Regions from separate parts of the Acinetobacter sp. 70_2 genome, predicted to be linked through region 4. Evidence: predicted binding sites of a transcription regulator. Region 4 holds the regulator's gene; each other region holds the start of a gene.
The links. Region 4 encodes PhoB, which activates phosphate uptake and scavenging genes when phosphate is short. Its sites were predicted from a motif close to TGTCATNAANCTGTCATAA; they were not measured.
Positions count from the first base shown of each region.

Region 1: a site for PhoB is predicted at 2,889-2,907, ahead of AC1PJ9_RS11010 (NAD(+) kinase). Genes of this name have one in related genera too.
Region 2: a site for PhoB is predicted at 2,695-2,713, ahead of AC1PJ9_RS00330 (inorganic phosphate transporter). Genes of this name have one in related genera too.
Region 3: a site for PhoB is predicted at 3,200-3,218, ahead of AC1PJ9_RS15120 (porin). Genes of this name have one in related genera too.

Region 1 is NZ_JBWZIP010000015.1:425,194-430,967, reverse strand. It holds gene AC1PJ9_RS11025 (glycosyl transferase family protein) at 87-1,082, shown strand; gene AC1PJ9_RS11020 (hypothetical protein) at 1,121-1,528, opposite strand; gene AC1PJ9_RS11015 (YeaC family protein) at 1,591-1,863, opposite strand; gene AC1PJ9_RS11010 (NAD(+) kinase) at 1,860-2,768, opposite strand; gene mrcB (penicillin-binding protein 1B) at 2,954-5,350, shown strand; gene AC1PJ9_RS11000 (tetratricopeptide repeat protein) at 5,371-5,774, shown strand, end outside.
Region 2 is NZ_JBWZIP010000001.1:84,090-89,863, forward strand. It holds gene AC1PJ9_RS00325 (D-serine ammonia-lyase) at 1-851, opposite strand, end outside; gene AC1PJ9_RS00330 (inorganic phosphate transporter) at 1,017-2,648, opposite strand; gene AC1PJ9_RS00335 (hypothetical protein) at 2,816-3,091, opposite strand; gene metH (methionine synthase) at 3,112-5,774, shown strand, end outside.
Region 3 is NZ_JBWZIP010000015.1:1,279,156-1,284,929, reverse strand. It holds gene AC1PJ9_RS15135 (DUF2797 domain-containing protein) at 1-649, opposite strand, end outside; gene AC1PJ9_RS15130 (DUF6231 family protein) at 689-1,150, shown strand; gene AC1PJ9_RS15125 (YidB family protein) at 1,250-1,840, shown strand; gene AC1PJ9_RS15120 (porin) at 1,950-3,056, opposite strand; gene AC1PJ9_RS15115 (HIT family protein) at 3,311-3,724, opposite strand; gene AC1PJ9_RS15110 (YARHG domain-containing protein) at 3,743-4,012, opposite strand; gene AC1PJ9_RS15105 (GFA family protein) at 4,277-4,702, shown strand; gene AC1PJ9_RS15100 (hypothetical protein) at 4,832-5,032, shown strand; gene AC1PJ9_RS15095 (hypothetical protein) at 5,534-5,758, shown strand.
Region 4 is NZ_JBWZIP010000012.1:372,180-377,953, forward strand. It holds gene AC1PJ9_RS05590 (MATE family efflux transporter) at 1-590, shown strand, start outside; gene AC1PJ9_RS05595 (SDR family NAD(P)-dependent oxidoreductase) at 646-1,479, opposite strand; gene AC1PJ9_RS05600 (TetR/AcrR family transcriptional regulator) at 1,676-2,347, shown strand; gene phoB (phosphate regulon transcriptional regulator PhoB) at 2,603-3,313, shown strand; gene phoR (phosphate regulon sensor histidine kinase PhoR) at 3,323-4,681, shown strand; gene AC1PJ9_RS05615 (alpha/beta fold hydrolase) at 4,749-5,774, opposite strand, start outside.

The DNA of each region.
Region 1 (5,774 bases), on a different contig from region 4:
GCAGATTTTTATGTCATATTGATAAGTCCTTGTAGACATTTCATTTTGAGCTGCCTACCCCCTTATTTTTACTGTTTTGAATTGCCATGAATACTAAACGTAATATCTATAAAGATGCTGAACATCCCTTTGCACAATATGTCCGTATTTTAGGTAAGGGGAAAACCGGATCTCGATCACTGAATTATGAAGAAGCTTATCAAGCTTTTACCATGATTTTAAAAGGCGAAGTTCTTGATGTTCAGTTGGGTGCTTTTTTAATGCTTCTACGTGTTAAGGAAGAGTCTATTGATGAGCTTGCGGGCTTTGTACAAGCCACCAAAGACCAACTTAATTTTCAACCTTTAGACGTTGACCTAGACTGGTCATCTTATGCAGGCAAGCGTAAACATTACCCTTGGTTTTTATTGGCTGCCCTGACACTTGCTCATCACGGTTATAAAATCGTCATGCACGGCGCTTCTGGACATACGATTAACCGAGTCTATACCGAACAAGTTTTGGAATATTTAGATTATAAAATTTGCCATTCTGAACAAGAAGTCCGCACACAATTGGCTGAACAGAATTTTGCTTATTTACCTTTAGAAGTAATTTCACCTGTTTTAAGTGATTTAATTTCTTTAAGAAATGTCATGGGTTTACGCTCTCCTATTCATACTCTAGCCCGTCTGATTAATCCATTTAATGCGAAAGCCACCTTACAAGCGATATTCCATCCAGCATATAGAACCTCTCATCAGCATAGTGCGCTTCGCTTAGGCTATCAAAATAGTGCAGTCATTAAAGGTGAAGGCGGTGAATTTGAGCGAAACCCCGATGCTAAAACACTGATTTGCGGTATTAAAAATGGTGAACTCTATGAACATGAGTTACCAAAGCTTACGCCTGAACGTAGCCCAATTGAAGAAGAGTTAGATTTAGCGACGTTTAAAGCTGTCTGGCTTGGTCAGCAGCATCATGAATATGGTGAAATGGCAGTAACAGAAACCATGGGTATTGCGTTATATACCATGGGGGTAGTCAATAGCTATGATGATGCAATGGATAAAGCCAAAGCGTTGTGGAATAGTCGTTTCTAAAATACGAATGGCCAAGATTATATAGGATAGTCTTGGCTTTAAGGCTCAACATAATAAAAATCTGGCCAAAATGGATATTCCTGACCTGAAGAATGAATATTTTTTAGTTTCAAATGATCGCCTATTTTGATTGTAATCTTCTTAGAATCGTAGGGACCCGAAAGATAAGCATCTCGTTGTTGACCAATAAGTTTCTTACAATATAAATGATGCGTTTTGATCTTTTGGGAGCTATGTATTGTTTGCGACTCCAGCACCTGAATCCCAATCAATAACATGGGATAACCGTCATTTTTTATACTTGTATATTTAGCTTGAGGTGAAGTGTATTTCTGACTCGCAACAACCTTCACGTTGAGTAAACACTCAATAGGTTGTTTGGCCAATGCAGCACCACTAAACAATATGAGAAATAATAGTACGTAAACAGGTTTTAAATGTTTCATATGATTCTTTATTATATTTTGATAAACATAAAAAAAGCTCAGTAATCACTGAGCTTCCTAAATTAAACAAAACGAATCGGTTTAAACTCAGGTTCATGCTTGTGATGATCATCATCACACTCTTCACCCTCTTCTTTCGTTCCGCGGTCAATATAACCACTACGCTGTTCTTCCGGTAAGTTCTTTAACTCCCAAGCAATCACAGCTTGCATACATGTTTCGCGCTGTTCTTTCGTTAAAACAACACCATTTGGCCATTTACCAATTTCTACTGCTGTTTTTAAACGCTCTACAATTTCAGGGTTTAAAACAGATAGCATTTGTTCAATATTCATGATTCATCTCTTTGAAAAGATTCAAAATCTTGGTTCCAACCCAGTTTGGTACGACAAGCCATATAGAAATCATAACCTGGTGGGTGTAATAAACTTAATTTAAATGGGTGTTTACGGATGTGCAAACTGTCGCCAACATTGAGCGATACACTGTGTTGACCATCTGCACTCACCATCGGTAACACTCGATTTTCGCGAATAACAATTTTAATTTCACTTTGCCCACCAACTACGATTGGGCGTGAAGATAATGTATGGGGGTGCATAGGGACTAATGCAATCGCATCCATACTCGGATGTAAAATTGGACCACCACCCGACAATGCATAAGCAGTTGATCCTGTCGGTGTCGACACAATTAAACCATCACTATGCTGACGGTAAACATATTGACCATCAATATTGAGTTCAAAGTCGATCATATGTACCGACTTACCTGAGTGTAGTACGACATCATTTAAAGCAATTGCGTCATAAATGACTTCGCCATTGGTACGTACTTCCATTTCAAGCAAGAAACGGCGATCAAGTTGGAAATGACCTTGTAGAACCTGATCAAGCTTAAAAATAGCTTCCGCAGGCTTAATATCTGTTAAAAATCCTAAACGCCCACGGTTAATACCAATGACAGGTGTATTGTAGCGAACTAAAGCTCTAGCTGCATGAAGTAAAGAACCATCTCCACCGACTACAATCACCAGATCAGCAACTTCACCTAATAAGTGACGACTAACAACTTGTGCATGATCATAGGGCACTAATTCGGCAGTTTCCTGATCAAAAATGGGGTTTAGGCCTAAACTTAACAAATGGTCATGAATTAAACATAGTGTTTCTACAACTGATGATTTATCCGGTCGACCAATTAACCCGACGTTTCTGAAGGACTTATGTGAAATTTGCACGAATGAGTAAGCTCCGCTGCGATTCTACGCTATCATAACATTAACCTGATTAATTTAAAAAAACATAACAACAAGATGCTGTAAAATTCAATCTAAGTTTTCCATTTATTCACAGTTTTATCATTGCAAATTGATGACAAGCTATCGCATCATTAACGTATTGTTTAGGGTTTTATCTCATTTATATGAAGTTTGAACGTGGTATCGGTTTCTTCGCACTAATTTTTTCCATATTGGTGATTGGTGCTTTTATTGCTCTTAGTATCTATCTGATTCGTTTAGATAATATTATCCGTGAAAAATTTGAAGGACAGCGCTGGGACATTCCTGCCAAAGTATTCGCTCGGCCTTTGGAAATTTATAATAATGCACCTATTACTCAAGCAAATTTTACCCAAGAATTAAAATTATTAGGTTACAAAACTTCAAGTAATTATGACAAGTCTGGAACCTTTGTTGCTCAAGGTAGCAACATGTATGTACATACTCGCGGTTTCGACTATGGTGATAGTGTAGAACCTGAACAAGTTTTAGAACTTAGTTTTGCAAACGACCAAGTTGCAGAGGTACGCAGTACCAAACCTTCTTCAACAGGTGTGGCTCGTTTAGAACCTATGCTCATTGGGGGGATCTATCCTCAGCATAATGAAGACCGCGTTCTGATCAAACTCAATAATGTTCCTAAACCCCTCATTGAAGCTTTAATTTCTACAGAAGACCGTAATTTCTACCACCACCACGGTATTTCAATTCGTGGTACGGCCCGTGCTTTGGTGAGTAATGTAACTGGAGGACGTCGCCAAGGTGGTTCAACCCTGACACAACAGTTAGTTAAGAATTTTTATTTAACACCTGAACGCACATTAAAACGTAAAGTGAATGAAGCCCTAATGGCTTTACTCATTGAATTGCATTACAGCAAAGATGAAATTTTAGAAGCTTATTTAAATGAAGTAAATTTAGGCCAAAACGGTAACTATTCAATTAATGGTTATGGCTTGGCTTCACAGTTTTATTTTGGTTTACCACTTCGTGAACTGAATGTCGCGCAACAAGCTTATTTAGTCGGTTTGGTTCAAGGTCCATCTTTATATAACCCTTGGAAAAACCCTGAAGGCGCAAAAAATCGTCGTGATACAGTTTTAAATAACATGCGTGTAATGGGTTATTTAACTCAAGCAGAATATGAAACTGAAATCGCACGTCCTTTAAATGTACTGAGCAAACCAAGCTTAGGTCCTGCAAAATTCCCTGACTTCTTAGATATTGTGCGTCGTCAGTTACGTACCGAATATCAAGAAAGCGATTTAACCAATCAAGGATTACGTATTTTTACGACCTTGGACCCTATTGCTCAAACTCAAGTTCAAGATGCATTTAAAGCTTCTGTAGAACGTCTGACTCAAAGCAACCCTGCCCGCTTGAAAAACTTGCAAGGTGCAGTACTGATTGCACATCCTGAAAATGGCGAGTTAATTGCAGCCGTTGGCTCAACTCAAGACTTTACTGGCTTTAACCGTACCTTAGATGCAAAACGTCAAGTCGGTTCTTTATTGAAGCCAGTGATTTATTTAAGTGCAATTGAGTCTGGCCGTTATAACTGGGCAAGTAAAATTGAAGACGCACCAATCAGTATTCCTGTAGACGGCGGTAAAAGTTGGACACCGAAAAACTATAGTGGCGGTGGTCATGGCATTGTAAGTTTAAGTGAAGCCTTAGCAAACTCTTATAACCTTTCTGCTGTTCGTATAGGTCAAGAATTTGGGTTATCTACATTTACCAATAACTTAAGAAAATTTGGCGTTGAATCACCAATTCCTGCCTACCCTTCTATTTTCCTTGGTGCAGTTAATATGTCGCCAATGGAAGTACTCGGTATTTATGAAAACTTCGCTACAGGTGGTTTCAAATATCCAACTCGTGCGATTCGCTCTGTGGTAGATGCCAATGGTCGTTTACTTGATCGTTATGGCCTAAATGTACAACAAACGATTGATCCATCTGTTGGCTATATCATGAACTACGGCCTTCAACAGGTCATGTCTTCAGGTACGGGCCGCGCAGCGTACAATAGCTTACCTCCTGCGTTAAAATTGGCTGGTAAATCAGGTACGACTAACGATACACGTGACTCATGGTTTGCCGGTTATTCGGGTAACCATGTCGCTGTAGTATGGTTAGGTCTAGATGACAACAAAGTGACTGGCTTAACAGGTTCATCTGGTGCATTGCCGGTGTGGATTAATGTGATGAAACAATTACGTCAAACACCGGTAAATTTACGTCAGCCAGACACTGTACAGTGGCAATGGATTGACCATGCAACAGGTGATTTATCGGCACAGGCTTGTGCTGGTGCGATGTATATCCCTATGCTGACACATACAGTTCCACATCGTGCTACGCCATGTGGAGCACCGTATTATCAAGTTGATCCAACATACGCACCACAAAGTGATAACACAGCACCAGCTTCTCAACCGGATAATAGCGATAGCTATATTCGTGAGAGTGAAAACCAGATGGAACAAGATCTGTCGAATAACTCACATGTGATTTCTAGTGGTAGTTATAACAAGTAAGCGTTGACAGGAAACAGGATATGTTAAAGAAAGGTGTTTTTTATATTGGTGCTGTACTTATGGTCGGCTGTACAACTTTACCAGATCATTCAGCCCCAAAAGAGAAAACACCGCCTGTTACCGAGAAAAAGAATACTGAGACGCCATCTGGTGTAAAAATTACACCTTATGATCATCCAGATATTCAACGTAAAAGTTTACAAGTGATTGTTCCTCAGCAGAAAAAGTCCCAACGCTTTAATGATGATGGAAGCCAGTTACCTGCTTTTAAAACATTAATGCAAAAAACTGAGCAAGCTTACAAAAACCAGCAATGGTCGGAGGCTGAGCGCTATGCCCTTCAAGCGCAGCGTTTAGCACCACAGGCGGCTGAGACTTATTTATTTCTTGCACTCACGGCAAATCATAAACAGCAATATGCTAA
Region 2 (5,774 bases), on a different contig from region 4:
GGGCCACCACCTACGCCACAAGGTAAATAAACAAATAATGGGTGTTCTGCATCGACTTTAATCTGTTTTTGCTCACACTGTTGTTTTAAGCGTATTCCTGCTACTGCATAACCTAAGAATAATGTTGTTGAATTTTCATCATCAATAAAAAAGCAATTTGGATCTTGTTCTGCGGCTTTTCGTCCCTGCTCTACAGCAACGCCATAATCACTGGCGTATTCCACGACATTGACCCCTAGTGAGCGTAATTTATCTTTCTTCCATTGTCTTGCGTCGGCAGACATATGCACGGACACTCTAAACCCGAGCTTCGCACTCATAATACCAATAGATAAACCAAGATTACCTGTAGAGCCTACCGCTATTTGATATTTGGAAAAAAATGTTCGAAATGCATCTTGGTCAAGTTTACTGTAATCATCTTCTAACTTAAGAAGCCCAGCCTTAATTGCTAATTTTTCAGCATGAGCCAGAACTTCATAAATACCACCACGTGCCTTGATTGAACCTGAAATAGGTAAATGACTATCTTTTTTAAGCCAAAGCTTTCCCGTAAGCTCCTGTTGTTTTGTTACAGATAGGGCTTGCTGCATATCTGCAATTTCTACTAACGCGGATTCAATTTTTCCATGTTGTGCTTGAGTTTCCGGAAATACTTTTGCCAAGTAAGGTGCAAAACGTTCTAGCCTAGCCTCGGCATCTTTTACATCTTGCTCGGTCAGTCCTACTTTCGCGAGAGCATCGTTTAAAGGATAACGGTTTGGATTGAACCAAAATGTTTCTTGGTAATCTTGTAATGTTTGAATGAGTGGTAATTGTTGTTTTAGCTGATCAAGTTGAACCGTTTTCATCCTATATCCTTTCATCAATTTTTTGAGCCAATCACTTAGCACTAAGTGTTCGCAATCATCATTAACTCTTTACTGAATTTATCTGAAAAAAGCGATCTTTTTTTTTTAAATATGCCAATAAAAAAGCCACTAATAATAGTGGCTTTTTAGATTTAAACAGACAACTTAAATGAACTTTAAGAACAACCAATATAAACCACCTGACAAACAGATGGTCGCAGGTAAAGTAAATATCCAAGCTGATAAGATTGTTTTAACAGTATTAAAGTTTAGACCTGATTTATTTGCAACCATGGTACCTGCAACAGCACTGTTTAAAACATGTGTAGTTGAAACTGGCATACCTAAACCATCTGCTGCTGCAATTGTACTCATTGCAATAAGCTCAGCAGACATACCTTGGCCATAAGTCATATGGTCCTTACCAATACGCTCACCTACAGTCACCACAATGCGTTTCCAACCAACCATAGTACCAAGACCAAGTGCCAATGCAACTGCAACTTTCACCCAGTTTGGAATGTACTGTAAGAATGAATCCAAGCTACTACGATAATCTTTCACAAGCTTTTTCTGTGAATCATCCATTTTTGGTAAAGCATCTGCTTTGTCCAAACGTTTAAACGTCGTTGTGCTTAAATACATGTCATTACGAATTTCACTAATCGCAGCTTCAGGAATATCTTTTAAGTCGCGATAGCTAGAAACACGAGTACCTAAATGGTCAGTCATACTTGCCAATGCTGGTACAACTTCAGGTGTTTGTTGCTTAGTTTGAATATATTTAGTTAAAACTTCACGCGCTTTTTCATCAGTCAATTCTTGCTGATTATGGTTTAACAAAACAGCAGTTTGAGAAGAAAGCTGGTGGAATGATTGAACCTGTTGTGTATCGAGGTTTTTATTAATTGAATAAGCTAATGGTACTAAACCAACCAAAATGAGCATGATGAGCCCCATACCTTTTTGGCCGTCATTTGAACCGTGTGCAAAACTTACACCTGTGCAGGTAAAGATTAAAATTGCACGAATGATTGCTGGTGGTGGCTTATTACCTTCAGGTGGCTGGAATAATTCTAATTGGCGTTTGAAAATAGTTTTAACCAACAAGAATAAGATTGCTGCAAAAGCAAAACCAATTAAAGGTGAAAATAATAATGCCTTACCTACTTTAATCACCTGATCCATATCTACACCACTGGTCGTTACGCCAGTCGATGCACTCAATAGATGATTCATAATACCCACACCCAAGATTGAACCAATCAAGGTGTGAGAGCTAGAAGCTGGGATTCCTAAGAACCAAGTACCCAAGTTCCAAAGAATTGCAGCGATTAACAATGCAAAAACCATTGCAAAGCCAGCACCGCTCCCCATATTCATAATAAGTTCAACAGGAAGCAATGCAATAATGCCATAAGCAACAGCACCACTTGCGACCATTACCCCAAGGAAATTACAAAAACCAGCCCACATGACTGCAACTGGTGCAGGCAATGCATTTGTATAAATGACCGTTGCTACTGCATTCGCAGTGTCATGGAAACCGTTAACAAATTCAAAGCCCAATGCAATGAAAAGTGCAGTCGATAAAAGAATAACTGAATAAAGGCTCAAAGGTGGAACATGCGCTAAATCAGCACTAACCTGAAACCCAATATAAATAAGTGTTGCAACAATAATCGTCAGAAACACCGGCATAAAAAATTTCGGTGTTGGGACGTGTACATTCGTCGATTTTGCTTGCAGGTTTGCCGCAAGTTTTGAATCCGAAACAGGGGGTAGATTAGAATTCATGCAGACGGTAAGAGGATAATAAAATCCTCTGTATTCTTAAATTAAATTATGACAATTATATGACAAAGAGCCGCCTGATGAAGTCAAATTTTTATATTTTGACCTCATTTGATGCACCTTTCCTCGCTAATTTTTATTTTATTTTTAAAATACAATAACTTAAATCATTATTTATAAGCTCCTTTTGTGCTTATTTTTACAGCAAAAAAACAAATAAAATGACCTGGATGTCTATTTTTTACACAGAACAACTGTAATATTTCGGCATATTGATCATGAAATATTTCAATATCATGATCATTTGATGAATATTTCATGAAAATTCTTTCGTTTTTGTCATAAAACCCCCTCTTTTTTAATTTTTCTCTCATCAACTCATGACCTTCGTAGGTCATCATTTGTGCTGCTATTCTGTTACAATAGCGCCGCATTTTTAAATTCATATAAAAGATCGGGGTTTTCTATGTCTACGCTTGCCACCCTAAAAGCGCTTCTTGCTAAACGCATTCTGATTATTGATGGTGCTATGGGAACGATGATCCAGCGCCATAAATTAGAAGAAGCCGACTACCGTGGTGAGCGTTTTGCTGATTGGGCACATGACTTAAAGGGTAATAATGACCTTTTAGTTTTGACACAACCTCAAATCATTCAAGGCATTCATGAAGCTTATCTTGATGCTGGTGCAGACATTATTGAAACCAACAGCTTTAACGGCACACGTGTTTCAATGTCTGACTATCACATGGAAGATCTTGTTCCAGAGATTAACCGTGAAGCAGCTCGTTTAGCCAAAGCAGCTTGTGAAAAGTACTCGACTCCAGACAAACCACGTTTTGTTGCTGGTGTACTCGGTCCAACATCGCGTACTTGTTCAATTTCACCAAATGTAAATGACCCTGCTTTTCGTAACATTACCTTTGATGAGTTAAAAGAAAACTACATTGAAGCGACTCATGCACTGATTGAAGGCGGTGTTGATATCATTTTGATTGAAACCGTATTTGATACATTAAACTGTAAAGCAGCCATTTTTGCAGTTAAAGAAGTCTTCAAACAAATTGGTCGTGAGTTACCAATTATGATTTCAGGAACCATTACCGATGCATCAGGTCGTACTTTAACAGGCCAAACTGCCGAAGCTTTCTGGAACTCTGTTCGTCATGGTGATTTGCTTTCAATTGGCTTTAACTGTGCGCTTGGTGCAGATGCCATGCGTCCTCACGTAAAAACTATTTCTGATGTCGCAGATACTTTTGTTTCAGCGCATCCAAATGCAGGCTTACCAAACGCATTTGGTGGATATGACGAAACGCCTGAGCAAACTGCTGCTTTCTTAAAAGAATTTGCTGAAAGCGGTTTAATTAACATTACGGGTGGTTGCTGTGGTACGACACCAGATCATATTCGCGCCATTGCCAATGCAGTAAAAGATATTGCGCCTCGCCAAGTACCTGAAACAGTACCTGCTTGCCGTTTAAGTGGTTTAGAGCCATTTAATATTCATGATGACTCACTTTTCGTAAACGTTGGTGAACGTACTAACGTTACTGGTTCTAAAAAATTCTTACGTCTCATTCGTGAAGAAAACTTTGCCGAAGCTTTAGAAGTTGCACAGCAACAAGTTGAAGCTGGCGCGCAAATTATCGACATTAACATGGATGAAGGGATGCTCGATTCGCAAAATGCGATGGTGCATTTTTTAAACCTTGTAGCATCTGAACCTGATATTTCACGTGTGCCAATCATGATTGACTCATCAAAATGGGAAATCATTGAAGCTGGCTTAAAATGCGTACAAGGTAAACCTGTTGTTAACTCGATTTCTTTAAAAGAAGGTTATGACGAGTTTGTCGAAAAAGCCCGCCTTTGCCGTCAATATGGTGCCGCAATTATTGTGATGGCCTTTGATGAAGCTGGACAGGCTGATACTGCTGAACGTAAACGCGAAATCTGTAAACGTTCATACGACATTTTAGTAAATGAAGTGGGCTTCCCTGCTGAAGATATTATTTTTGATCCTAACGTGTTCGCAGTGGCAACAGGTATTGAAGAACACAACAACTACGCGGTCGATTTTATTGAGGCGACAGGTTGGATTAAACAGAACTTACCACATGCCATGATTTCTGGTGGGGTATCGAACGTTTCATTCTCATTCCGTGGTAATGAACCCGTTCGTGAAGCGATTCACTCTGTGTTCTTGTACCATGCCATTAAGCAAGGCATGACCATGGGTATTGTGAATGCTGGTCAAATGGCAATTTATGATGACATTCCAGCCGAGCTAAAAGAAGCTGTTGAAGATGTCATCTTAAACCAAAACCAAGGTGAGTCTGGTCAAGCTGCGACTGAGAAACTGCTTGAAGTAGCAGAAAAATACCGCGGACAAGGCGGTGCTGCCAAAGAAGCCGAAAACCTTGAATGGCGTAATGAATCAGTTGAAAAACGTCTTGAATATGCATTGGTTAAAGGTATTACCACTTATATTGACCAAGACACCGAAGAAGCTCGCTTAAAATCAAAACGTCCTTTAGATGTGATTGAAGGACCGCTGATGGACGGTATGAACGTGGTTGGTGACTTGTTCGGTTCAGGCAAAATGTTCTTACCACAGGTTGTAAAATCTGCCCGTGTTATGAAACAAGCTGTAGCATGGCTCAACCCATACATTGAAGCTGAAAAGTCTGAAGGACAATCTAAAGGTAAAGTCCTCATGGCAACTGTTAAAGGCGACGTACACGATATTGGTAAAAATATTGTAGGCGTGGTACTTGGCTGTAATGGCTACGATATTGTTGACCTTGGTGTGATGGTACCTTGCGAGAAGATCTTGCAAACTGCAATTGATGAAAAATGTGACATCATTGGCTTGTCTGGTCTGATCACTCCATCTTTAGATGAAATGGTATTTGTTGCGAAAGAAATGCAGCGTAAGGGCTTTAACATTCCTTTATTGATTGGTGGTGCGACGACGTCTAAAGCCCACACAGCAGTAAAAATTGATCCTCAGTACCAAAACGATGCTGTGATTTATGTGGCTGATGCTTCACGTGCTGTGGGTGTTGCAACCACTCTCCTTTCAAAAGAAATGCGTGGAAACTTTATTGAAGAACACCGTGCTGA
Region 3 (5,774 bases), on a different contig from region 4:
GGTTTTGACTAAATTCTTCACGAATAGATTGAATTTTAGGTGCAAACTCTTCAATTAACTGATCACGTTGTTCAACCATATTTAAAGGTTCAGCCTCACCCTTAAGGAGTTTACGCCAGTCAGTTTTATCAGCAATTAAAGAGCCGAACATTGTTTCAAGCTGACCAGATAAACGGCGTGATCCAACCTTTAAAATAGGTAAGGCTTGAGTTGCCCCTTGATCTAACCAACGACCTGGCATATGACTAATACGAGTAATACCTACTTTTAGAGCACTTGAGTTTGCCAAATATACAATATGAGGTTGGAAACACACACTGTGGGCAAAGTCATCTTCACGACATGTACCCAAGTGGTAGTGGCATGTTTCAGGTTTCATAATGCAAAGGTCACATTCAGCTTTTGTTTTAAAACATTTAAAGCAGTGACCTTGAGAATAAGACTTCGGTGTTTTGGTGCCACAAGATGTGCAATAAATATTACCTGTCCATTCGATTTCTAGTTCTTGTCCTAAATTAAAAGGAAGATCAATTTCTGAACGGTCTAATACAAATTTGTATTCAACATTTGCCTTGGTTGTCTGTTGATCAGTTACACTAGCATCTTTTAGGCCTGCATGCATTTTATGGCAAATGCCTTGTAGTTCCATAAAGTTTAAACTCACATCTTTCAATTAAGGGTTGCAGTTATGGCTGAACAAAATGTCATCACTTCTATGCTAGACGATTTATCAAACGAACAGCTCATTCATACTGCACTTTGTATTGGCCAGAAAATTGACCAGAATAACGCAATTCAATGGCACTATTTTACCGTAACTGAGCTTTTAATTCTGCCTTTTACTCAGCGTTATGATTTGGGTTTTGTATTGTTTGATACAGATGAAATGCAAAACATTAGCGATGTGCAAAAATCACAATTATTAGTAAAGTTAAGAGATTTATTAGCAAAACGAATTGTTGTAGTAAGCAAACGCAGTGATGAACAGTTATTACGTTCTTTAGGTTTCACGCAACTCATTGATAAAACTTCACATGATAGTGATTTCGCTTTATGGCAATTTAACATCTTGACCTATAAACATGTTCCAGACTGGTTTAACTCAAAGTTTTGGGCAAACCCGGAAAATTGGAATAAATTCCGCTGGTAAAGGGCCACTAAATCTCTTTCAAAATTTAACAATTTCGCTTTTGCTGTCTTAACAGAAAAACGCGTATGCTCATGTATAAACCATACATAAGAGTTACACATGACAAATTTAAGCAACATTGTAGAAGTTTTGGCTCAACAAGCTTTAGGTGGGAACCAGCAAGCATCAGGTCAAGGTGGTTTAGGTAGTATTTTAGGTTCTGTATTAGGACAAATGGGTGGTAATAATTCTTCTGGTGCTCAAGGCGGTCTGGGTGGAGTATTAGGTTCTGTATTAGGACAAGTGACTGGTAACAACAATGCGCCTCAAGCTGGTGGCGGCGTACAAAGTTTATTAATTGCTGTTGTGCCTTTAATTCTAGGTTGGGTGCAGCAACAAGGCGGTTTACAGGCTGCTTTAGAAAAGTTAAAAGGAGCTGGTTTAGGCAGTCAAGTTCAAAGTTGGGTTGACCCAAATCAAAGTAATAGTGAAGTTCCAACTCAACAATTACAAAGCCTATTTAACCCAGCAGATATTGAACAAGTTGCCCAGCAGGCTCAAGCGCCAAAAGAACAAGTTTATGGTGCGATTGCTTCTGTCTTACCGCAGGTTATTGATTCTTTAACACCTCAGGGTGATAGTACAGACCACCAAGAAGCTAATCAAGACATTCAGAATGTGATGAATCTGGTAAGTGGTTTCTTAAAATAAGATATAAATTTATAAAAGCCGATAATTTTTATATCGGCTTTTTTAGTCGGAACAATAAAATAAAAGGGCAGAAGCCCTTTTATTTTATATATGAACTGAATGTAACTGATTAGAAGTTATATTCGATACCAGTACCAACAACCGTTTGTTTGTCGTTATCACTCAACCAATCACGTTTTTGTTGAGCAACAATGCCGTAGAAACGAGCTTGTTTGTTGATTTGGTAGTCAAGACCTACACCGTATAAGTCAATTTTACGATCTGCTAAACCACTTACTTGTGTTTCAGCAGAAGAATATTCTGCTTTTACTTTAAGTTTAGTATTCGGGATTTTATAAGCAGCTGTGATTGAATAAGCTTCTTCTTGTAAATCACGGTAAGCTTTACCAGCTTTGTCAACTGATCCATCTGCTTTGTATGTTTGACCATATGCAGTCAATTCATCAGTAGGTTCAGCATGTTGCCATAAAGCGCCAATTACTAGACCTGTTTTTGCGATGTCATAAGAGCCTGTTACACGGTAAGCATCTGTATAAATATCTTTCAGACCATAAGCCGCATATTTACCTTTAATACCAAAGTCACCTGCAGCCGCAATTGCTAAGCCAAGGTCTTTGTTTTCATAACCAAGCGCAGTTGATACAGAGTCAAAACTATTATTTTTGCTGTCTTTACCAGTTTCACCTGGTTTATTATCACTAGTACTTTCACCAGTTTGAGCCATGATGTTGAAAGTTATACCAGCTAATAATTTAGGATCTAATTCAAAACCAATTACGTTATCTAAACGGTTTTCACCATACATGATATTAGTAATATCTAAACGTGTATCGTCATTAAAGATATCTTGGTTATTACCAGCAGCAGTTTTAAAGTAAGAATCGTATTTACCTACTTTTAATGTACCAACACCATCAGTTTTTAAACCGATATAACGGTTACGAGCGCTAAGATCACTATCAGAACCTGAACCATCAGTAGAGATTGCCCACTCAGCTAAATAAACAGCAGATAGCTTGTCAGTTAATTTTTCTTCGCCTTTCACCCCAATGCGAGAAGCGTTTGAGTTAATTTCAGTAACGTCACTTTTCCCATCGAAATTTTTATTGTCAACTTGGTTAATAGAAACATTCAGTTTGCCATACAAAGTTGGCGCTGCTTGCACCGCGTTTACGCTCAAAGTTGCAACTGCGGCAGCGAGTAGCAATTTCTTCATTGAGATTTCTCCAAAAAGTATTTTAAAAATGGCACATGCCTGTTAACTAATTATTTTGTAGTTGACTTGTGTACAAAAAGTTACAGAAGCTCACCAACTTGCTAAGAAGTATCTGTAAACTTTGTGACAGTGGAGTGAAGAGGAAATGACAGTTTTATGACAATTAAAAATTAGAAATATTTTATTTTCTTTTGATTTTATTACACTTTTTAAATAAAAAAGCGGAGCCGAAGCTCCGCTTTTAAGGCTTTAAATCAAAGAGCTGCTTTAATTTTTTCAGCTAAAGCCTTGATTTTATCTTGATCTCCTAATTGTGCAGCATGTTTACCAAGTTGGTGAACATTTGTCGGAATTAGGTGAAAATGAACATGAGGGACAGTTTGTCCAGCAGCAGCACCTGATAATTGCATGAGTACAATTCCATCAAGATTCAGTGCGGTTTCCATTGCTTTCGCAATTTTTTGCACGATCTGAATGGTATAGGCTGCCGCTTCAGGCGGTAAATCAAGTAAAGTTACTGCAGGAGTTTTTGGAATAACTAATGCATGACCATCGGCTTGGGGCATAATATCCATAAAAGCTAGAACTTGATCATCTTCATAGAGTTTTATCGCAGGAAGTTCACCACGTAAAATTTTTGCGAAGATATTTTGATCATCATATGCCATGTATTATTCCTTTAAATACTATTTACACTTCAATTCTTTTTGACGTTCTTTAATTGCGTCTAGACGTTGCTGCTCTTTATCAGAGAATTTTGGCTTAGTCGTATGACAGTTTTCATTACCATATTTTTCTTTAGCATCTTGGTCTTTAAAACAAAAGCCTTTTGATGCATAAATCAAATTGTAATCATCTTGCAATTTTTGACATTCTTGCTCAGGTGTTGCAGCTTGAGCACTGAAACCGGCAAGGGTTACCATTCCAGTGAATACTGCAACCAATAATTTATTCATGAGCTTTTCCTCAGTTAAAGGTATGAACCTGTACTCAATATAAGGTTTATTCCCAATATTTCAATGACTATTAATTACTCAAGTGTTATTAAAAATCATATTTGATCTTATAATACAAAAAAGCTTTACATATCAATATCTTTTTTTAAATTTATTTTAAATCAAGTGTTTAGGTCTTATTTTATATTAAACAATAAAAATATATACATAATAAATATTTAACGTCATTATTGAAATTCCATAGTGATGAATTAAATACATTATATGAGTAACATCGGTTCTTGTTTATGTAATCAAGTAAAGTTTTCTATATCCCGTGAAATAAAAACGGTTTATCACTGTCATTGCAGTTTATGCCGAAAACAAACGGGTACAGGAGCGAATGCGGCTACTTTGGTGAAAGAAAGCCAATTTAACTGGTTGGCTGGAAGTGAATATGTCGCTACCTATAAAAAGGAGACTGGTTTTACCTCGTCGTTTTGTAATCAGTGTGGTTCGCCAGTACCTAATAAAATTAATGGTACAAACTATATATGGATACCATTAGGGCTTTTGGAACAATCATTTAATCCGGACTTAAAGCTTAATTTTTGTATAGAGTCAAAACATGAATGGGTGGTGTTAGCGAACGCTCATAAAAGTTTTGACCATTTGCCTGTTATTGAGGAATTCTTAAAGTACTTCGAATAACATCATTCTTAAATTTTATATCTTTTAATACTTCTTAAGTGTTCGTTACATAAATGATGTGTGTTCACTGTTGAATATATCTGACATTTAATTGAGCATGAAATGACATAACTTAAAAGGATGGTTCACATGATAAATGAAGAAAAGCCTTTAAATTTTGAAGATGATGACGAGCCTCTTGATTTTGAAGATGAAGAATTCACAGATGATAAAAAAGAGGATGAAATGTATAACTCGATCACTAAGGATGGATCTAGTGTTGACCCCGCCGATGATGGCACACGACATATTCGTCCAGAAGATGGCGATCCTATAGAACTTGATGAGTAAGTACATCAGTTTAAAAAAGATTAGTCTTTTTAATCTTTAAGTATAAGTGTAATATCCGAGCGCTGTCACAAACAGCAAAAAGTCCTGAATGATCAGCGCAAAAAATCAAAAGGGTAAAGCCTGCTTACAAAGCGGGCTTTTTTATTTTTATAAAATTATAGATTACGAAAATTAATTTATTGTGACTGTAAAAACTTATTTTTTTAAAAAAATAGTTGGACACCATAGATGAGAGGCTAATCGATGCTCCTATTGTTTGTAATGAGCATTTAAAAGAAGCACGAATGTAAATAATAAAAATAAAAAAAGTAGAAAGACCATGAGTTAAAACATATCGTTAAATTATTTAGGTATTTTACACAATTTAACATTTTATGCAAATTAGTTTACATTTCATTAAGATTTGTTAAAGGTTCGACCTGAGATTAATCGTTTTAAATATGTGACAATTAAAGCATAATTTGTTAAATTGTTTGATTTTTATAACAACAGGTGAACTAAATGAAGAAATTATTATTTGTCCTTATTGCTGGGTTTGGGCTAGAAGGTTGTGCGTCACTGACGGAAAAAGCTGATGAAAATTATATTAGCAAGTCACCAATTACCCCAGTCAATACTGCATTTAATGATACGAAAGTACTTGAGCATGGAATTTTTACTGAGCAGGATATTGCTGATATGCCTGAGCATTCAAATATCAATTCACGTTATAAAATATCATTTTAAGTCAATACTTAAAATT
Region 4 (5,774 bases):
CTTCTATGGCGGGACTCGTGATTGTAGGTTTAGTTAACCGCTTTGGAGCTCATGCGACAGCTGCGTATGGTGCCGTAAACCAAGTACTCAACTATATTCAGTTCCCTGCTTTATCAATCTCAATTGCAGCTTCAATTTTTGCAGCACAAGCCATTGGTGCAGGTAAATCAGACCTACTCGCACGTGTTACCCGCACGGCTTTAGGTATGAACTTTTTATTTACAGGTACCTTAATTGCGCTTGGCTATCTCTTTTCAAAATACTTAATGGCTTTATTTATTACCGACCCAACCGTGGTGGTATTAGGGCAGCAGCTATTATTTATTGTACTTTGGGCAATTTTATTCTTTGGTGCAGGTGCTATTTTTGCATCCATCATGCGTGCCAGCGGAACCGTGACAGCTCCAATGTTACTCAATATCTCAGCTATTTTATTTATTGAAATTCCATGTGCTTACTGGTTTAGCTCAATATGGGGACTTAAAGGAATCTGGTTTGCCTATGCCTTGGCATTTGTCAGCCTCTGTATTGTTCAAGGCTTGTATTACCAGTTTATTTGGAAGAAAAAGAAGATCAAAGTCCTGATTTAAAAAGCTTGAACCTTATAAAAAAAGCCATCAATTGATGGCTTTTTTAATTTAAATCTTATTTCATCCATTTCGTGACAATCGTTGAAGCACGTTGGTAGCCTGTCGGGAACAAACGTTGGAATGCATCCAGAATTTTTGCGTCACTACCAATGAGTAAACGGCGTTTATTTTTCAAAACTGCGTCTAAGATTTGACGGGCTGCCTCTTCTGGTGGGGTACGTAGGAACTTATCAAAGTTTTCAATCGATTTATTTGGGTCCATACCTAAACTACTCAAGCTATCACTCATTTTTGCAGCTTTCGCAATATTGGTACGAATTCCTCCCGGATGTACGCATAACGAGCTTACACCACATTTTTCAATATCTAGCTCTTGGCGTAACGATTCGGTAAAACCACGTACCGCAAATTTAGTCGCATTATAGCCAGACTGAGTTGGCTGAGCTGTTAAACCAAATAAGCTAGAAATATTGATAATGTGACCATCTTGAGTTTGCTTAATAAACGGTAAAAATTCTTTGGTCCCGTAAACCACGCCCCAGAAGTTAATTCCAACAATCCACTCTAAATCTTCGTAGGTTGCCCCTTCTACAGTTGAGCCTAAAGCTACCCCAGCATTGTTAAAAATGAGATTAACAGAACCATGATCTTGCACGGTTTCCTGTGCCCACTGCTTTACTGCTTCGCGGTCAGAAACGTCTAACTTTTTGGTCGTTACAGTAATGTTACTGTAGGGTTTTAATAGCTCAACAGTTTTCTCTAAACCCTTTTCATTAATATCACTTAATGAAAGATGGCAACCTTGTTTTGCCAAGAGAATTGCTAATTGTTGCCCAATGCCAGAACCTGCGCCCGTGATTGCAGCGACTTTGTTTTTAAAATTTTTCATTGTCCATCCTTTGTTTTTCGATTTGCACAACCGGTTCATTGCATGTGCATTTTAGACTCTTTTAATATAATTTTGACAATAATCATTGTCAATATAGTACACTGTAATTTCAGATAGATTGGCACAATTCTGCTGACCGCTTTATCATAGGCCTCATATTTGCCGAAAAACCGATAAATCAGGAAACCATTTATTTATGGCGACAAACGACTCAACCAGTAAAAAGAAAACAAAAACTGTGAGTAAAGAACGTCAGTTCAAAGGGTTATCTCTTTCCGAACGTAAAGAAGCTCGCCGCGAAAAACTCATTGAAGCGGGTATTGCGACTTATGGGACCCTTGGCTTTTTTTCAGTGACGGTAAAGGATGTCTGCCAAGAAGCAAAACTCACTGAACGCTATTTTTATGAATCTTTTAAAAAGAGTGAGGATTTATTCCAGACCATCTTTTTAAAAATGATTGAAGAGTTACAGCAAAACTTAATGCAAGCTGTGATTAAAGCTGCGCCAGATCCAGAAAAAATGGTCGATGCAGGCTTAAGAGCACTGCTGACCACCTTAAAAGAAGATCCTCGTTTAGCCCGTATTGTCTATGTAGATGCAGTTCTGGTTCAGGAATTACATAATCAGGCCACCATTCAAGAAACCCTTGCTCAGTTTGACCGTATGATCCAAGCGTTCGTTATGCTGACCATGCCACAAATACAGCATAAGGAAAATGAGCTCTCTTTAATTGCGACAGGGCTAAACGGATATGTTACGCAAATTGCAATTCGATGGGTCATGGGTGGCTTTGAGCAGTCTCTTGAACAAGTTTTGACAGCCTGCCGTATTGTTTTCTTGTCTTTATTGGCACAAGTTTCAAAATAATATTAAAGTTTTTTGACACTACTTTAAGTCCAAAAACCTAGCTGAAAGCAAATTGGTAACACCTTGAATGGCTTTAAGAAAATTTATGCCGCCCTGTCATCATTCGGTCATGTGCTTGCCGTATTTTTGTCACAAATTATTGCTAAATTCGATTTTATAGACTTTTCTGCAATGAAATTGTCATAATTAATCTTTGTAATAAGCCTGTCATAACTACAAAACGGTTCACCGTTAAAATCTACAAGGTATTACGCTGTGAAAGATGACTATATTTTAATTGTCGATGATGAGCTTCCCATTCGTGAAATGATCCATACTTCTTTGGATATGGCAGGCTTTCAATGTTTACAGGCTGAAGATGCCAAACAGGCTCATCAAATTATCGTCGACCAACGTCCGGCGCTTATCTTGCTTGATTGGATGTTACCTGGAGGCGTAAGTGGTGTGGATTTATGCCGCCGCTTAAAACGTGATGAAAACCTAGCAGAAATTCCAGTCATTATGCTCACTGCTCGCGGAGAAGAAGACCACAAAGTACAAGGTCTAGACGCTGGCGCAGATGACTATATGACAAAGCCTTTCTCAACCCGTGAACTGGTTTCTCGTATTAAAGCTGTTTTACGCCGTGCAAATGCATTAAGCGGTGAAAAAACCATTGATGCCAATGGTTTAATTCTTGATCCTGTAAGCCAACGCGTGAGCTTTGGTAACAGTATTTTAGATATGGGACCAACAGAATATCGCTTACTTGCATTTTTTATGACCCATCCGGAACGTGCATATACACGTGCCCAGTTGCTCGATCAGGTATGGGGCGGTAATGTATACATTGAAGATCGTACCATCGATGTACATATCCGTCGTTTGCGTAAAGTGTTAGAACCTTTTGGTGTTGACCGATTTGTTCAAACCGTACGTGGTACAGGTTATCGTTTCTCTACACGTGCAGATTTAGCCGCAGGTTAACCAAAATTTATGTATGAACCCTACCCCGTCCCTGAACAGGTACGTGAACAAAAGCTTTCCCGTTACAGTAGTTTGTGGACGTTTGCTAAACAAGATTTACGACTTTTATTATTTTTCCTGATTATTGCAGGTTTAGTCGGTTTAGGGGTTGGGTATTTCTGGAGCTGTATTTTTATCGCCTTCGTGGTGTTTTTTGCACTCCAGTTGCGTTCTTTATATTTGGTGAATGACTGGATTGCCAACAACCCTTACGATGTTCCTCCCAACCTAAGTGGTATTTGGGGGGCATTATTATTTAATGTGTATCGTGCTCAGCGTCAGGAACGTATTGTTCAGGCCGAAATGGTGGGGCTGATTGACCGTGCTCAATCTTCTTTAGTTGCCCTCGCTGAAGCAGTAGTACTCATTGATGATCAACATCAAATTGAATGGTGGAACCCTGCCGCAGAGCGTTTATTGGGAATCAGTCCTCTCGACCGTGGTCGTAACTTATTAACCATTTTGCGCCAGCCTACTTTTATTGAATATTTTAACAATATTGATCAAGCACCAGATGGGATTAAACTCCATTCGAGTCTTGATGATGACCGCTATGTGCAGGTTAAGCTCACAAGATTTGGTGGAGAAAGTCGTTTATTGGTGGCTTACGACGTGACTCGTATGCATAACCTTGAGCAGATGCGTAAAGACTTTGTCGATAATATTTCGCATGAGCTTCGTACGCCATTAACGGTGCTGAGTGGTTATATCGAGACATTTACCGATCAGGAAGATATTAGTCCACGCTGGAAACGTGCATTTGATCAAATGCAGTCACAAACCAAGCGTATGAATGCGTTGGTCAATGACTTACTGCTGTTATCTAATTTAGAAAATAATAAGAAAATTGCAAAAAATCAGATTATTGAAATGCCGAGTTTAATGAATCAATTGTTTGATGATGCTCAGGCCTACAATGCCGATTATGGACACACGCTCAATTTACACATTGATAGCCACTGTGACCTGATTGGTTCTGACATGGAAATTGCCAGCGCATTTAGTAATCTAATTACCAATGCCATCAAGTACACACCAAAAGGCGGAACTATTACCATTGGCTGGCATGATGATGGTGAACATGCTTACTTTAGTGTGCAAGACACGGGCATTGGAATTAATCCTAAACATTTGCCACGACTGACTGAACGCTTTTATCGTGTTGATAGCGACCGTAGTCGTCAAACAGGTGGTACAGGTTTAGGCTTGGCGATTGTAAAACATGTGCTGATGCAACACGGCGCTTATTTAGATGTGCAGTCTAAAGAAAACGAAGGATCAACATTTACCGCAGTTTTTCCAAAAGAAAGACTCTATAACATGACCTAAAGTTACCCTCTCACATTTAAAAAGCCGACTCATGAAAAGTCGGCTTTTTTGTCACATTTAAATCCATTTATTTAAAATTAGAGCAATAAGATTTAGCCTGATTTTTCTCTATAACATTTAAAAAGTTGGTGGCAAAAGTGTTGCTCTGGCGCAATGCATCACGGTGATCTCCGCCATCAATTGTTTGATAAATCGCTGGTTTTTTTAATTTACATAGCTGTTGATAATAAGCCGATGTCCCTCTAGGGTCGACTAAATGATCTTTAGAACCTTGAACAATCATTAATGGCACGGTAGGCACCATATTTTCAATGGACTGTTGTTTTAAATAAGCCAAAAGAGGTTTTAAATCTGCATTAGGGCGAAATATGCTAGAAGGAGATTTCTTCAAATCAGATTGAAGTTCAGATAAACAACGACTGCGCGCTTGAGTTAGCACCGCCTTCATTTCTGCACTGACTAAATTTTCAGGAACAATGCTTGGCTCCGCTGCTTGCGCTCCCAATAACACAATCGGGAAGAAAGCTGCCACACTTGGTTCTGGGTTTGGATTAGTTTTCACATATTCTGCAATGCCTTCATATTGATAGCCGCCTGGAGCAAGTGCAATCGCTCCTTTTAAATCGAGTTCAGGAGCGTCTTTTTGACCATACGCCGCCACAGCAATAGCAGCAGCTCCGCCTTGGCTATGGCCCATTACCAACCATTGTTTATTGAAATCTTTTGGCTTAAGCATATGTAACGCCCGTACAGCATCTACTACTGTGTGCAGCTGGCTCTTTGCATTCATATAAGGATGTGCGCCTAAAGTACCCAGACCTTGATAATCAGGTGCTACTACTGCATAGCCTCGTGCAAGCCAACCATCTAACGCTTTTGAAGCAACTTCTTGGTATGAGTGAACTGGTCCACCGGCATAATCACCCGAAGGTGCACAAGTATCAGCAACTCCTGTCGTACCATGTGCCCAAGCCAGTATCGGCCAGCCATTTTTTGGTGGTGTTCCTTTTGGTAATAAAATAAACGCTGAGGCAACGATAGGCTCGCCATTCACACCTCGACTACGATAATTGATCAACAAATGCTGATCGGC